Regions from separate parts of the Streptomyces sp. NPDC048258 genome, predicted to be linked through region 1. Evidence: riboswitches for the same ligand, from Rfam matches in the RefSeq annotation. Region 1 holds a riboswitch; the other holds the start of a gene.
The links. A riboswitch is a leader RNA that binds a small molecule or an ion and turns the genes downstream of it on or off. The one in region 1 is predicted to bind S-adenosylmethionine.
Positions count from the first base shown of each region.

Region 2: another riboswitch for S-adenosylmethionine. It lies ahead of thrC (threonine synthase); the one in region 1 lies ahead of ACGFYQ_RS03665 (aminotransferase class V-fold PLP-dependent enzyme).

Region 1 covers NZ_JBICZH010000001.1:786,214-793,513, forward strand. Annotated here, with positions in the region: gene ACGFYQ_RS03650 (Rieske 2Fe-2S domain-containing protein) at 1-844, shown strand, start outside; gene ACGFYQ_RS03655 (cytochrome bc complex cytochrome b subunit) at 841-2,472, shown strand; gene trpD (anthranilate phosphoribosyltransferase) at 2,648-3,712, shown strand; SAM riboswitch class IV at 3,990-4,106, shown strand; gene ACGFYQ_RS03665 (aminotransferase class V-fold PLP-dependent enzyme) at 4,327-5,748, shown strand; gene ACGFYQ_RS03670 (Lrp/AsnC family transcriptional regulator) at 6,097-6,378, opposite strand; gene ACGFYQ_RS03675 (hypothetical protein) at 6,421-7,300, opposite strand, start outside.
Region 2 covers NZ_JBICZH010000001.1:20,678-27,977, reverse strand. Annotated here, with positions in the region: gene groL (chaperonin GroEL) at 1-1,582, opposite strand, end outside; gene ACGFYQ_RS00140 (cold-shock protein) at 1,888-2,094, opposite strand; gene ACGFYQ_RS00135 (MoaD/ThiS family protein) at 2,477-2,755, opposite strand; gene thrC (threonine synthase) at 2,790-4,094, opposite strand; SAM riboswitch class I at 4,112-4,268, opposite strand; gene ACGFYQ_RS00125 (glucosyl-3-phosphoglycerate synthase) at 4,455-5,405, shown strand; gene ACGFYQ_RS00120 (trehalose-6-phosphate synthase) at 5,452-6,900, shown strand; gene otsB (trehalose-phosphatase) at 7,110-7,300, opposite strand, start outside.

The sequences.
Region 1 (7,300 bases):
CATCGCGTCCTACGTGGTCATCCCGGTCAGCAAGATCGTGTACATCTTCCCCATCGGGAAGGTGAGCGCGCTCAACTTCGCGCTGGGCATGACCCTGGGCACGGCCCTCTTCTGCATCGGCGCGGGCGCGGTCCACTGGGCCCGCACCCTGATGTCCGACGTCGAGGTCGCCGACGACCGTCACCCGATCGCCGCTTCGCCGGAGGTCAAGGCGAAGGTCATGCAGGACTTCGCGGACGGCGCGAACGAGTCCGGCATCGGCCGGCGTCCGCTGATCCGCAACACGATGCTGGGCGCGCTGGCCGTGCTGCCGCTGTCCGCCGTCATGCTCCTGCGCGACACCGGTCCGATGCCCGAGAAGTCGCTCCGCACGACGCTGTGGGCCAAGGGCAAGCTGCTCATCAACCAGAACACGATGGAGCCGCTGCGTCCCGAGGACGTGCTCGTCGGTTCGCTCACCTTCGCCATGCCGGAAGGCCTGGAGGAGGATCAGCACGACTTCCAGGTCCAGATCGGCAAGGCCGCCCTGATGATCGTCCGCATCAAGCCGGAGGACATCAAGGACAAGCAGGAGCTGGAGTGGTCCCACGAGGGCATCGTGGCCTACTCCAAGATCTGCACCCACGTCGGCTGCCCGATCAGCCTGTACGAGCAGCAGACGCACCACGTGCTCTGCCCGTGCCACCAGTCCACCTTCGACCTCTCCGACGGCGCCCGTGTCATCTTCGGCCCGGCCGGTCACGCGCTTCCGCAGCTGCGGATCGGCGTGAATGACGAAGGCTTCCTCGAAGCGCTCGGCGACTTCGAAGAGCCCGTCGGTCCTGCCTTCTGGGAGCGCGGATGAGCACTGCCACTGAGTCCAAGACGGCGCGCAAAGCGCCCGCCGGCGAGCGCGTAGCGGACTGGGCGGACGGCCGCCTGGGCATCTACAGCCTGGCCAAGTCCAACATGCGCAAGATCTTCCCGGACCACTGGTCCTTCATGCTGGGTGAGATCTGCCTCTACAGCTTCATCATCATCATCCTCACGGGTGTGTACCTGACGCTGTTCTTCCACCCGAGCATGAACGAGGTCGTGTACCACGGCTCGTACGTGCCGATGCAGGGCGTCCTGATGTCCGAGGCCTTCGCCTCGACGCTGGACATCAGCTTCGACGTCCGCGGTGGTCTGCTCATCCGGCAGATCCACCACTGGGCCGCGCTGATCTTCGTCGCGGGCATGGTCGTGCACATGATGCGCGTCTTCTTCACCGGCGCGTTCCGCAAGCCGCGTGAGGTCAACTGGATCTTCGGCTTCCTGCTGCTGGTCCTCGGCATGTTCACCGGTTTCACCGGTTACTCGCTGCCGGACGACCTGCTGTCGGGCACCGGTGTCCGCTTCATGGAGGGCGCGATCCTGTCCGTGCCGGTCATCGGCACGTACCTGTCGTTCTTCCTCTTCGGCGGAGAGTTCCCGGGCGGCGACTTCGTCGCGCGGTTCTACTCGATCCACATCCTGCTGCTGCCCGGCATCATGATGGGCCTGCTGGTGGCCCACCTGATCCTGGTCTTCTACCACAAGCACACCCAGTTCGCGGGTCCCGGCAAGACGAACAACAACGTCGTCGGCATGCCGCTGCTGCCGGTCTACATGGCCAAGGCCGGAGGCTTCTTCTTCCTGGTCTTCGGTGTCATCGCGGCCATCGCGGCCATCGCCTCGATCAACCCGATCTGGGCGCTCGGCCCGTACCGCACGGACCACGTGTCCACCGGTGCGCAGCCCGACTGGTACATGGGTATGCCGGAAGGCCTGATCCGAGCCATGCCCGGCTGGGAGATCAACCTGTGGGGCCACACGCTCGTCCTGGGCGTGTTCATCCCGCTGCTGCTCTTCCCGCTGGTGCTGGGCTCGATCGCCGTCTGGCCCTTCATCGAGTCCTGGGTCACCGGGGACAAGCGCGAGCACCACATCCTGGACCGCCCGCGCAACGTCCCGACCCGTACGGCCTTCGGTGTCGCCTGGATCGCGGAGTACATCGTCCTGCTGATCGGCGGTGGAAACGACATGTTCGCGCAGTACTTCCACCTCTCGATCAACTCGATCACCTGGTTCGTCCGGATCGGCTTCTTCGTCGTCCCGGTCCTCGCCTTCATCGCCACCAAGCGGATCTGCCTCGGCCTCCAGCGCCGGGACCGGGACAAGGTGCTGCACGGTCGCGAGACCGGCATCATCAAGCGCCTGCCGCACGGTGAGTTCATCGAGGTCCACGAGCCGCTCTCGCAGGACAAGCTGCACACGCTCACCTCGTACGTCACCTACGAGCCGGTCGAGATCGGCCCGACGGTCGACGAGAACGGTGTCGAGCGCAAGGTGAAGCTCGGCGAGAAGCTGCGCGCGAAGCTCAGCAAGGGCTTCTACGCCGAGGGCAACCAGATTCCGAAGCCCACGGTGGAGGAGTACAAGGAGATCCAGAGCGGCCACGGCCACCACTGATCTCCCGTTCGGCCGCTTGATCGAATGAGGGACTGATTTCGGTCAGTCCTGGTGTCGCCACGGCGAGAGCCCCGTCCAGTGTCTGGGACGGGGCTCTTTGCCGTCTCCGTGGCTGGATAGGCTGAAGCCGTTCCCATTCGACGACGGAATCCCCGATGAGCAGCAGGAGCGGACCATGAACGTTGTGACCCCGGCAGGCGGCGACAGCGTGGCGGCCCGTGGCTGGCCGGGCGTTCTCGACGCCCTGCTGACCGGCCAGGACCTGAGTGCGGACGACACCGCCTGGGCCATGGACAAGATCATGCGCGGGGAGGCCACCGACGCCCAGATCGCCGGCTTCACGGTCGCGCTGCGGGCCAAGGGGGAGACGGTCGCCGAGATCAACGGCCTCGTACGGGCGATGTACGAGCACGCCAACCTGATCGAGGTGTCGGGCCCGACGGTGGACATCGTCGGCACCGGCGGCGACGGGGCCAAGACGGTGAACATCTCGACGATGTCGGCGATCGTGGTCGCCGGTACCGGCGCCAAGGTGGTCAAGCACGGCAACCGGGCCGCGTCCTCCGCGAGCGGGGCCTCGGACGTCCTGGAGAAGCTCGGCGTCAACCTCGACCTCACCCCCGCGCGGGTCGTCGAGGTCGCCGAGGAGGCCGGCATCACCTTCTGCTTCGCGGTGAAGTTCCACCCGGCGCTGCGGCACGTGGCGGGGGCGCGCAAGGAACTGGGCATCAGGACCACCTTCAACGTCCTCGGCCCGCTGACCAACCCGGCGAAGGTCAGGGCGCAGGCCACCGGCGTGGCCGACGCCCGGATGGCCCCGATCGTGGCGGGCGTGCTCGCCGAGCGGGGCTCCTCCGCGCTGGTCTTCCGGGGTGACGACGGCCTGGACGAGCTGACCACGACCTCGACCTCGCGGGTGTGGTGGGTCCGGGACGGCAAGGTCTCGGAGCAGGCCTTCGACCCGCGGGACGTCGGCATCGCCCTGGTCGACGTGTCGGAGCTGCGCGGCGCGGACGCCTCGTACAACGCGGATGTCGCCCGCCGCCTCCTCTCCGGCGAGACGGGCCCGGTCCGCGACGCGGTCCTGCTGAACTCGGCGGCGGCCCTGGTCGCGCTGGACCCGGGCACCGGCACCCTGGAGGAGCAGCTCGCGGCGGGCATCACCCGCGCGGCGGAGTCGATCGACTCGGGCGCGGCCCGCGCGGCGCTGGAGCGATGGGTGGCGGCTAGCAACGCCTAGCGTGCGCCGCTGTCCGGGGGGCGTGGCCTCCCGGACCCGGCCCCGCGTGTCGACGGCCGGAGGCCGGCGCAGCCGGGCGAAGCCCGCGAGGCCGCCCGCGGCCGAGCGGTGCGAGCACGGCGTGGAGAAGGCGGCGGTGGGTGGCGGCGAGCAACGCGTAGCGTGCGCGCAGCGCGCAGCGCGCCTGATTCCGATTGATCGTTTTCGGCCAAGACCCCGGTCCGCCATTCGGACCGGGGTCTTGCGTACGGGGGATCATGTGGCAGGATGCTGGACAGGTCACGAGTGACAGCGTTTAGGCCCCGGCTTGCTGTCCGGCAACCCTCCTTCCGTGGCGGGGTGCCCCGGGTGATGACCAGGTCGTAGGCAGCGAGGTCTACGGCAAGCGCGGATCCCTCGACACCAGGGGTCCTGGTCTCTCGAGGAGCGTTTTCCGTGAGCAAGCGAATGCGATAGGGCGACTCCGCCCCTTCTTCAACCCTCGGATCAGGGTCACTTCCGTGTACCCGCCTTCGTCCGAGGACTTCCCGTACCCCGGTCGGCCGCCGAGCCGTACCCGCGTCGCGTACGGGCACACCGAAGCCATTCACCCCTGCCTGCCGGGAGATTCCGCCATGTCCGCATCCCTGAACGCCGCTGCCGCCACCGCCGTCGCCGCCACCGCGACCACCGCCGCCACCGCCGTCGCAACCGCCGTCGACCCCGCCTGTGCCGAGCCGCTGCCGGTCCTCGGCCGGGACGTCACCGTCCCGCTCGTCACCGGCGGCGAGGTCACCTACGCGGCCCTCGACTACGCGGCCAGCGCCCCGGCGCTCCAGCGGGTCTGGGACGACGTGGCCGCGTACGCCCCGTACTACGGCAGCGTGCACCGCGGCGCCGGCTACCTCTCGCAGCTCTCCACCGACCTCTTCGAGCAGAGCCGCGTCACGGTCGCCGAGTTCCTCGACTGCCGCCCCTCCGACCAGGTGGTCTTCACCCGGTCCACCACGGACTCCCTGAACCTGCTCGCCGCCGTGCTCCCGGCCGACTGCCAGGTGTTCGTTTTCGAGACCGAGCACCACGCCTCGCTGCTGCCCTGGACGAACGCGCAGGTCACCTACCTCAACGCGCCCCGCACCCCGGACGAGGCCGTCGCCACCCTGGAGCGGGCGCTGGCCGACCGGGACCCCTACGGCCCGGCCCTGGTCTGCGTCACCGGCGCCTCCAACGTCACCGGTGAGCTGTGGCCGGTGAAGGAACTCGCGGCGGCCGCGCACGCCCACGGCGCGCGGATCGTCCTGGACGCCGCCCAGCTCGCTCCGCACCACCCCGTCTCCGTACAGGACCTGGACGTGGACTGGGTCGCCTTCTCCGGGCACAAGCTCTACGCCCCCTTCGGCTCGGGCGTCCTCGCCGGCCGCGCGGACTGGCTGCGTGACGCCGAGCCGTACCTCGCGGGCGGCGGCGCCTCCCGCAAGGTCGCCCGGCGCGAGGACGGCGGCGTGGACGTCGAGTGGAACACCACCGCCGCCCGCCACGAGGCCGGCTCCCCGAACGTCATCGGCGTCTACTCCATCGCCTCCGCCTGCAAGGCCCTGACCGAGGCGGGCTTCGATGCCCTGGTCGCCCGGGAGCGCCACCTCATCGCCACGGTCCGCGAGGGCCTGGCCGATGTCCCGGCGGTCCGCGTCCTGTCCCTCTTCGGGGACGACGCCCCGCGCGTCGGCGTCATCTCCTTCGTGGTGGACGGCTGGAACAGCTCCCACTTCGCGGCGGCGCTCTCCGCCGAGTACGGCATCGGCGTGCGCGACGGCCTTTTCTGCGCCCACCCCCTGGTCCGCACCCTGCTGGGCAGCGAGCCCCAGGCCCAGGGCGAGTGCGGAGCCCCGGAGGCCGCCCCGGGCGAGCGCTCCCTCAACGCCATCCGCGTCAGCTTCGGCGCCGGCACCCCCGACGAGCACGTGGCCCGCTTCGTCCGCGCGGTGAAGGAACTCGTCGCGGACGGCGCGAAGTGGCAGTACCGCACGGAAGAGGGCCGCTGCGTCCCGGCGGTCTGAGCTTGCTGTCCGCCTCAATCGCCGGCGGGGCGGGGTCCCGCCCGGGTGCGGGGTGTGAATCGACTCCCCCCGCACCCGGGCGGGGTCTTGCATGCCGGGGGGAGCGGGGGCGCGCAGGGGCGTCCCCGCAGGACGAGCGCGCAACCACGGCTGAACGCCGTGACGAGGCTTGGTGCGCGAGCCGAGGAGACGTCCCGGAGGGACCCCGCGGACCGGGCCGGCGGTCAAGACCCCGCCCGGGGGGCGAACCCAGCCCCGCCGGCGCTTGAGGCGCACCGGAGCCAGGGCCGCGCAGCGGAGGGGCAGGGGGCGAAGCCCGGGGCGTACCCGCAGGCCCCGCGGGAGGCGCTACGCGTCGAGGCCGATCGCGAAGGCCGCTTCCAGGTCGTGCTGGGAGTACGTACGGAACGCCACGTGCGTGTCCGTCGCCTCGACGCCCGGGATCTTGCTGATGCGGCCCGGGATGATGTCCGCCAGGTTCTCGTGGCGGGCCACGCGGACCAGCGCGATCAGGTCGTACGTCCCCGTGACGGAGTAGACCTCGCTGACGCTGTCCAGCGCGGCGATGGACTCGGCGATCTCGGGGATGCGGTCCACGCTGGTCTTGATGAGCACGATCGCGGTGATCACGGCTGGCTGTCTCCCTCGGTGGCCGTCGCTGGTCGCCTCACTCTAAGACTTGATCCGTAAGTCACCAAAGGTGAGCTGAGGATTGCAGCCGGGGCGGCATCCGGGCTTTCCGGCGTGGTCACGCACGGTGCGTGTGTCATCCGGGGTCGCTCGGGGCCGCTTTCCGGCGGTTCGGTGAGCAGAGGTCCCGCGCTGGGGCGGGACTGCCACGTGACCAGCGCCCCGAGAGGTGTTCTGGCTCGCTGCGGTTGACTCACACAGGGCTTCTTCCAGCCCAGTCGAGAAGATGATCTGTGCGTGCCGGGACATCGTGGTGTCCAGGTACGCGGTCTTGGGGTCGTCCACGTCGGTGAGGCGGACGAACGCGGCCAGCGCGGCGGACACGAGGTCACGCTTGCCGACGAGGCCGCACGCGATGCACTTGTGCTCACGGTCCCGCAGCGTCTTGTTGACCCGCTCTCCGCACAGGCAGTGCTGTGACAGGGCGGTGGACCAGGTGGAGGCGCGGACGAGCCGTCCGCCTGCGGCCCGGCACTCGCGGTCGAGCGCGGCGATGAGCAGGCCGGGTGTGGTCCGGGAGAGGCGTTTGCCCCACAGCCGGTACCAGCTGCGGATGTCGCAGTCCTCCGCGACGAGCACGGCGCCGTGGACGGCGATGATGTCGCGAGCCACGCTGCGGGCGCGGTGGCGGCGGTGCTCGGCGATGGAGGCGGCGTGTTCGGCCTGTCGGGTGCGCAGCTCCCGGTAACCGGCCGAGAGGCGGTCACGGCGGTACGCCTGCTTCGGTACCCCATTGGACCGGGCTGCGCGGGCACCGCCCGGAACCGTCACCGCCTTGGGCTGTGCCTCGTACACCCAGCCGCCCGGCGCACCCGCCTTCCGGCGGCGGACGAGATCCACCTTGTGCCAGCGGCCGGGGGTG
Region 2 (7,300 bases), 770 kb from region 1:
CGGCGCCGGCCTTCTCGGGCTTGTCGGCGATGACGGCCTCGGTGGTCAGGAACAGCGCGGCGATCGACGCGGCGTTCTGCAGCGCGGAGCGCGTGACCTTGGCCGGGTCGATGATGCCCTCGGCGATCATGTCCACGTACTCGCCGGTCGCGGCGTTGAGGCCGTGACCGATCGGCAGGTTGCGGACCTTCTCGACGACGACGCCACCCTCGAGACCACCGTTGACGGCGATCTGCTTGAGCGGGGCCTCCAGGGCCAGGCGCACGGCGTTGGCGCCGGTCGCCTCGTCGCCCGTGAGCTCCAGCTTCTCGAAGACCGCGGAGGCCTGCAGCAGGGCCACGCCACCACCGGCGACGATGCCCTCCTCGACGGCCGCCTTCGCGTTGCGCACGGCGTCCTCGATGCGGTGCTTGCGCTCCTTGAGCTCGACCTCGGTCGCGGCGCCGGCCTTGATGACGGCCACGCCGCCGGCCAGCTTCGCGAGGCGCTCCTGGAGCTTCTCGCGGTCGTAGTCCGAGTCGGAGTTCTCGATCTCGGCGCGGATCTGGTTCACGCGACCGGCGACCTGGTCGCTGTCACCGGCACCGTCGACGATGGTGGTCTCGTCCTTGGTGATGACGACCTTGCGGGCGCGGCCGAGCAGGTCGAGACCGGCGTTCTCCAGCTTGAGGCCGACCTCCTCGGAGATGACCGTGCCACCGGTGAGGATGGCGATGTCGCCGAGCATGGCCTTGCGGCGGTCGCCGAAGCCCGGGGCCTTGACGGCGACGGACTTGAAGGTGCCGCGGATCTTGTTGACGACCAGGGTCGACAGGGCCTCGCCCTCGACGTCCTCGGCGATGATCAGCAGCGGCTTGCCGGACTGCATGACCTTCTCCAGGAGCGGCAGCAGGTCCTTGACCGAGCCGATCTTGGAGTTGACGATCAGGATGTACGGGTCGTCGAGAGCCGACTCCATACGCTCCATGTCGGTGGCGAAGTACGCCGAGATGTAGCCCTTGTCGAAGCGCATGCCCTCGGTGAGCTCCAGCTCCAGACCGAAGGTCTGGGACTCCTCGACGGTGATGACGCCTTCCTTGCCGACCTTGTCCATGGCCTCGGCGATGAGCTCGCCGATCTGGGTGTCGGCGGCGGAGATGGAGGCCGTGGAAGCGATCTGCTCCTTGGTCTCGACATCCTTCGCCTGCTCCAGCAGGGCGCCGGAGACGGCCTCGACGGCCTTCTCGATGCCGCGCTTGAGGGCCATCGGGTTGGCGCCGGCGGCCACGTTGCGCAGGCCCTCGCGGACGAGCGCCTGGGCCAGGACGGTGGCGGTGGTCGTACCGTCGCCCGCGACGTCGTCCGTCTTCTTGGCGACTTCCTTGACCAGCTCGGCGCCGATCTTCTCGTACGGGTCCTCGAGCTCGATCTCCTTGGCGATGGAGACACCATCGTTGGTGATCGTGGGCGCGCCCCACTTCTTCTCAAGGACGACGTTGCGACCCTTGGGGCCAAGGGTGACCTTGACGGCGTCGGCGAGCTGGTTCATCCCACGCTCGAGACCGCGCCGGGCCTCCTCGTCGAACGCAATGATCTTGGCCATCTGAAGTGGTCCTCCCGGACAGCGGTGGATTGCTCCCGGACCGCGCCCGCGCCCGCGACGGACGGCCTGCGTGCCCGGCGGTTCCTTCCCGCCGGACCCTGCGGGCCTCACCGACCCGGTCCTCGTGTGGTAGCACTCTCACCTGGAGAGTGCTAACGCCAATGATTAGCACTCGACCCCCTCGAGTGCAAGCGGCTTGGGTGAACGCCCCCGTGAACGGCCCCCTGAACGCACGAGGGGCCCACACCCCGTGTCCAGGATGTGGGCCCCTCTTACGTACGCGTGGGCGGTCGATCGCGCCAGGACTAGCCGAGTGCGAGCTTGACCATGTCCGCCTGCGGACCCTTCTGGCCCTGCGAGATCTCGAACTCGACCCGCTGACCCTCTTCAAGGGTGCGGTACCCGTCCATCTGGATGGCGCTGTAGTGGACGAACACATCCGCACCACCGTCGACCGCGATGAAGCCGTAGCCCTTCTCCGCGTTGAACCACTTGACGGTGCCCTGAGCCATGCCTAACTCCCCTATTACTGGCCCTTGCGCAGGAACGCACTTCGCGCTCCCGGGTCAGAACTTGCGTCGGAACGCGTCGACCGAGGCTGAATGTATCTGCGCCGGTGCTGTCTGCAACAGGTCAATCCGACGAGAATTCAGGACACCCAGAAACATTGAAATAGAGTGAAAATTTGGCATATGGCAGGGCAACTCGGACCCGGCAAATCTCACCAAAGCCCCATACCGCGCTTGCATATTGACTGAATGTCAACCCTGCCGCGGCCCGTTCATATGCGGCGGGCAAGTCCAGCGGAGGGGACTTCCCCAACTCTACCGCGCCCAATCAAGCAGAATTGCCCCCTCCGCTTTTAGCGGAGGGGGCAATTACGGTTTTCGCGTGTCAGCAGCCGCCGGCGACGGCGGGAATGATCGACACACCGGCGCCGTCCGGCGTCGCCGCCTCCAGCCCACCCTCGAAGCGCACGTCGTCGTCGTTGACGTAGACGTTCACGAAGCGGCGCAGCTTGCCCTGGTCGTCCAGGACACGGGCGGCGATGCCCGGGTGGCTCTTCTCCAGCGACTCGATGACCTCGGCCAGGGTCGCGCCCTCGGCCGGGACCTCGGCCTTGCCGCCGGTGTAGGTGCGCAGGATGGTGGGGATGCGGACGTTGACGCTCATGGCGCTACTGCCTTTCCGGTGTGCGGGGGGAGGGTCAGGCCAGGCCGGCGGCGCGGAACGCGTCCAGGCTCGGGCGGATGGTGGCGGTCTGGCCGCTGTCCGCGACCACCGCCTCCAGGGTCTTGAGGCCGTCACCGGTGTTCAGGACGACGGTGGTCAGCGCCGGGTCGAGCTGCCCGTTCTCGATGAGCTTCTTCGTGACGCCGACGGTCACGCCGCCCGCCGTCTCGGCGAAGATGCCCTCGGTCTGCGCGAGGATCTTGATGGCCTCGACGACCTGCTCGTCGTTGACGTCCTCGACGAAGCCGCCGGTGCGCCGCGCGATGTCCAGGACGTACGGGCCGTCCGCCGGGTTGCCGATGGCGAGGGACTTGGCGATGGTGTTCGGCTTCTGCGGGCGGACCACGTCGTGGCCGGCCTTGAAGGCGGTGGACACCGGGGAGCAGCCCTCGGCCTGGGCGCCGAAGATCTTGTACGGCTTGTCCTCGACGAGGCCGAGCTTGATCAGCTCCTGCAGACCCTTGTCGATCTTCGTCAGCTGCGAGCCGGACGCGATCGGGATGACGATCTGGTCGGGCAGCTGCCAGCCGAGCTGCTCGCAGATCTCGTACGCCAGGGTCTTGGAGCCCTCGCCGTAGTACGGGCGCAGGTTGACGTTGACGAAGCCCCAGCCCTCGCCCAGCGGGTCGCCGATGAGCTCGGAGCAGAAGCGGTTCACGTCGTCGTAGTTGCCCTCGATGCCGACCAGGTCGCCACCGTAGACACCGGCCATGACGACCTTGCCCTGCTCCAGGTCGTGCGGGATGAACACGCAGGAGCGGAAACCGGCCCGGGCGGCGGCGGCGCCGACGGCGCCGGCCAGGTTGCCGGTGGAGGAGCAGGACAGGGTGGTGAAGCCGAAGGCGCGGGCCGCCTCGACGGCGATCGCGACGACGCGGTCCTTGAAGGAGTGCGTCGGGTTGCCGGAGTCGTCCTTGACGTAGAGCTTGCCGGTGACACCGAGCTCCTTGGCCAGGTTCTCCGCGTCCACGAGCTTGGTGAAGCCCGGGTTCAGGCTCGGCTTGGAGGCCACGTCCGCGGGGACGGGCAGCAGCGGCGCGTACCGCCAGATGTTGTTCGGGCCGGCCTCGATCGCGGCGCGCAGGGCCTCGACGTCTTCAGATGAACCCGTGCCGGTCGGGAGGTCGTAGGCGACTTCCAGAGGTCCGAAGCACTCGACGCACGCGAAGATGGGTCCGAGCTCGAAGCGGGTACCGCACTCGCGACAGGAAAGGCCGGTGGCAGGTCCGAGGTCGACGGTTCCGGTTCCGGCAGAGGTGGCGACAGTCTGTGCAGCCATGATGGCGAGGCCCTTTCTCCTCATCTTCCCCATGGCGCACTTCGCCATGAGACGGAATTGGCACCTTCCCTAGCCGGGGACCTCGCGGAGGTGCGTGAAAACGCATCGCGAGAACCGACTGGAGGGTTGCCGGGGCTTCAACGGGCCGTGTCCCTCTGCCCCTCTGGATGAGCGGTATGGCACCGGGCCGCGCGCTCTGTGGCGCGTCCGGGCGTTTGTGCGCGAGGACCCCCGGCATGCGGTGGTCCTCTGCGTTGTTCAAGACTGTAACCGAAGGGCCGGGCGGTTGAGACAGCCGTCCGAACCGCGAGATGGATCACAAATCGGTCCAAACAAGTGACGATGCAGGGAGTACCGAGGGTGCTGGAAGAGGTGGAGCGCTGGCTGGCCGACCGCTCCTGGTCCGCCGCCGACCGACCGCTCGACCAGCTGCTGGACCGGAAACGGGCGGCTGGGACCACGGTCAGCGTGGTGCTGCCCGCGCTCGACGAGGAGGCGACGGTCGGCGCGATCGTCGAGGTGATCCGGCGCGAGCTGATCGAGGGACTGCCGTACCCCCTCGTGGACGAACTAGTGGTCATCGACTCGGGCTCCAGCGACCGGACGGCGGAGGTGGCGGCGAAGGCCGGCGCCCGCGTCGTGCACCGCGACGAGATCCTGCCGCGGATCCCGGCGCTGCCCGGCAAGGGCGAGGTGCTGTGGCGCTCCCTGCTGGCCACCGCCGGGGACATCGTCTGCTTCGTCGACGCCGACCTGCGGGACTTCTCGGCCGACTTCGTCTCCGGGATCGTGGGGCCGCTGCTGACCGAACCGGACGTGCAGTTCGTCAAGGCGATGTACGACCGCCCGCTGGGCGACGCCCCCGGCCAGGGCGGCCGGGTGACGGAGCTGGTGGCGCGCCCGCTGCTCAACCTGCACTGGCCGCAGCTGGCCGGCTTCGTCCAGCCGCTGGGCGGCGAGTACGCCGTACGCCGCTCCCTGCTGGAGCGGCTGCCGTTCCCCGTCGGGTACGGCGTCGAGCTGGGCCTGCTGGTGGACGCGCTGCACACGGTCGGGCTGAACGCGCTGGCCCAGGTGGACGTGGGCGTACGGGTCCACCGCCACCAGGACGGGCAGGCGCTGGGCCGGATGGCCGCGGCGATATACCGCACCGCGCAGCTGCGGCTCTCGCGCGGTCATCTCGTACGGCCGGAGCTGACGCAGTTCGAGCGGGGGCCGGACGGGTTCGTGCCGCGGACGTACGCGGTGGACACGGAGGAGCGGCCGCCGATGCTGGGCGTCAAGGAGTACGCACTGCGCAGCGTGGCGTGAGGGATCGTACGGTTTGAGCGGGCGCGGGCCGGGCTAGGTTGGCCGCATGGCTTCTCAGGTACTCGTTGCAGCGAACCGCGGCCCGCTCTCGTACGTCCTCGCCGCCGACGGCACGCTCAGTGCCCGGCGCGGCGGGGGCGGTCTCGTCTCCGGACTCTCCGCGGCCCTGGCCGAGCAGCCGGACGCGGTGTGGATCTGCGCGGCCCTGTCGGAGGCGGACCGGGAGGCGGTCCGCCGGGGCGTGGCCGAGCCTGGCGTCCGGATGCTGGACATCGATCCCACGGTGTACGACGACGCGTACAACGGCATCGCGAACTCGGTGCTGTGGTTCACCCACCACCACCTGTACGACATCCCGCGCACGCCGGTCTTCGACGCGGAGTTCCGCCGGCAGTGGGGGTCGTACGTCGCCTACAACCAGGCCTTCGCGGCGGCCCTGGCCGAGGAGGCGGCGGAGGGCGCCTGTGTCCTGGTGCAGGACTACCACCTGGCGCTGGTGCCGGGGCAGTTGCGGGAGCTGCGGCCGGACCTGCGGATCGGGCACTTCACGCACACGCCGTGGGCCTCGCAGCAGTTCATGCACATGCTCCCGGACGACATCCGGCGGGAGCTGGTGTGGGGGATGCTCGGGGCGGACCGGCTGGGCTTCCACACCTACGAGTGGGCGCTCGGCTTCATCACCAGCGCGCAGTTCGAGGACGCGAGCGGCGTCGCGCGGACGCACCTGCCGAGCGGGGAGGACCCGCTGCGCGGGGTGAAGCACATCAAGGCGGGCGGCGAGGCCCGGTTCACGCACGTGACCAAATACCCCCTGGGGGTCGACGCGGACGAGCTGCGGGCGCTGGCGCACCGGCCGGAGGTGGACGACAAGCTGGCGGCACTGCGGGCGGAGGTCGGCGACCTGAAGACGATCGTCCGGGTGGACCGGACGGAGCTGTCGAAGAACATCCTGCGGGGCCTGCTGGCCTACCGGGAACTGCTGACCACGCACCCCGAATGGCGCGGCCGGGTGGTGCACCTGGCGTCCGCGTACCCGTCGCGGCAGGACCTGGCGGTGTACCGGGCGTACACGGAGTCGGTGCGGGAGCTGGCGGCCGCGATCAACGAGGAGTTCGGCACGGCGGACTGGCAGCCGGTGCACGTGTCGGTGCAGGACGACTTCGCGCGCTCGCTCGCGGCGTACCGGATGGCGGATGTCGCGCTGGTGAACCCGGTGCGGGACGGGATGAACCTGGTGGCGAAGGAGATCCCGGTGGTGTCGGAGGCGGGGTGCGTGCTGGTGCTGTCGACGGGGGCGGGGGCGTACGAGGAGCTGCGGCAGGACGCGCTCACGGTGAACCCGTACGACGTCACGCAGACGGCCGAGGCCCTTCACGCGGCGCTGTCCATGCCGGACGCCGAGCGCGCGGACCGCACGAAGCGCCTGGCCGCGGCCGCCACCGCCCTCCCCCCGGCCGAGTGGTTCACGGCCCAACTGTCCGACCTCCAGGCCTGACCGCGGCCCGCCTACTGGGGCTCCGCCCCAGACCCCGCGCCTCAAACGCCGGCGGGGCTGGATTGCCCGCAGGGCAATTTCAGCCCCGCCGGCGTTTGAGGCGCGGGGGTCCGGGGGCAGCGGCGCCGCACCCACCCAGCCCCTCCGGCGTTTGAGGAGCGGGGTACGGGGCGGAGCCCCGGATCCTTGAGCCCCGGCGGCGGCGCGGGTCAGGCGCGCAGGGCCTCGGCCAGGTCGGAGAGGAAGGCCGCTACCGCGCCAGGGCCCGGGAGGACCAGGTCGGCGCGGGAGGCCAGCTCCGGAACCTCCGCGGAGCCACTGCACACCAGCAGCCCCGGCAGACCATCGGCCCTCCGCTTCTCGACCGCCGAGTACGCGGCAAGGTCACCCAGGTCGTCCC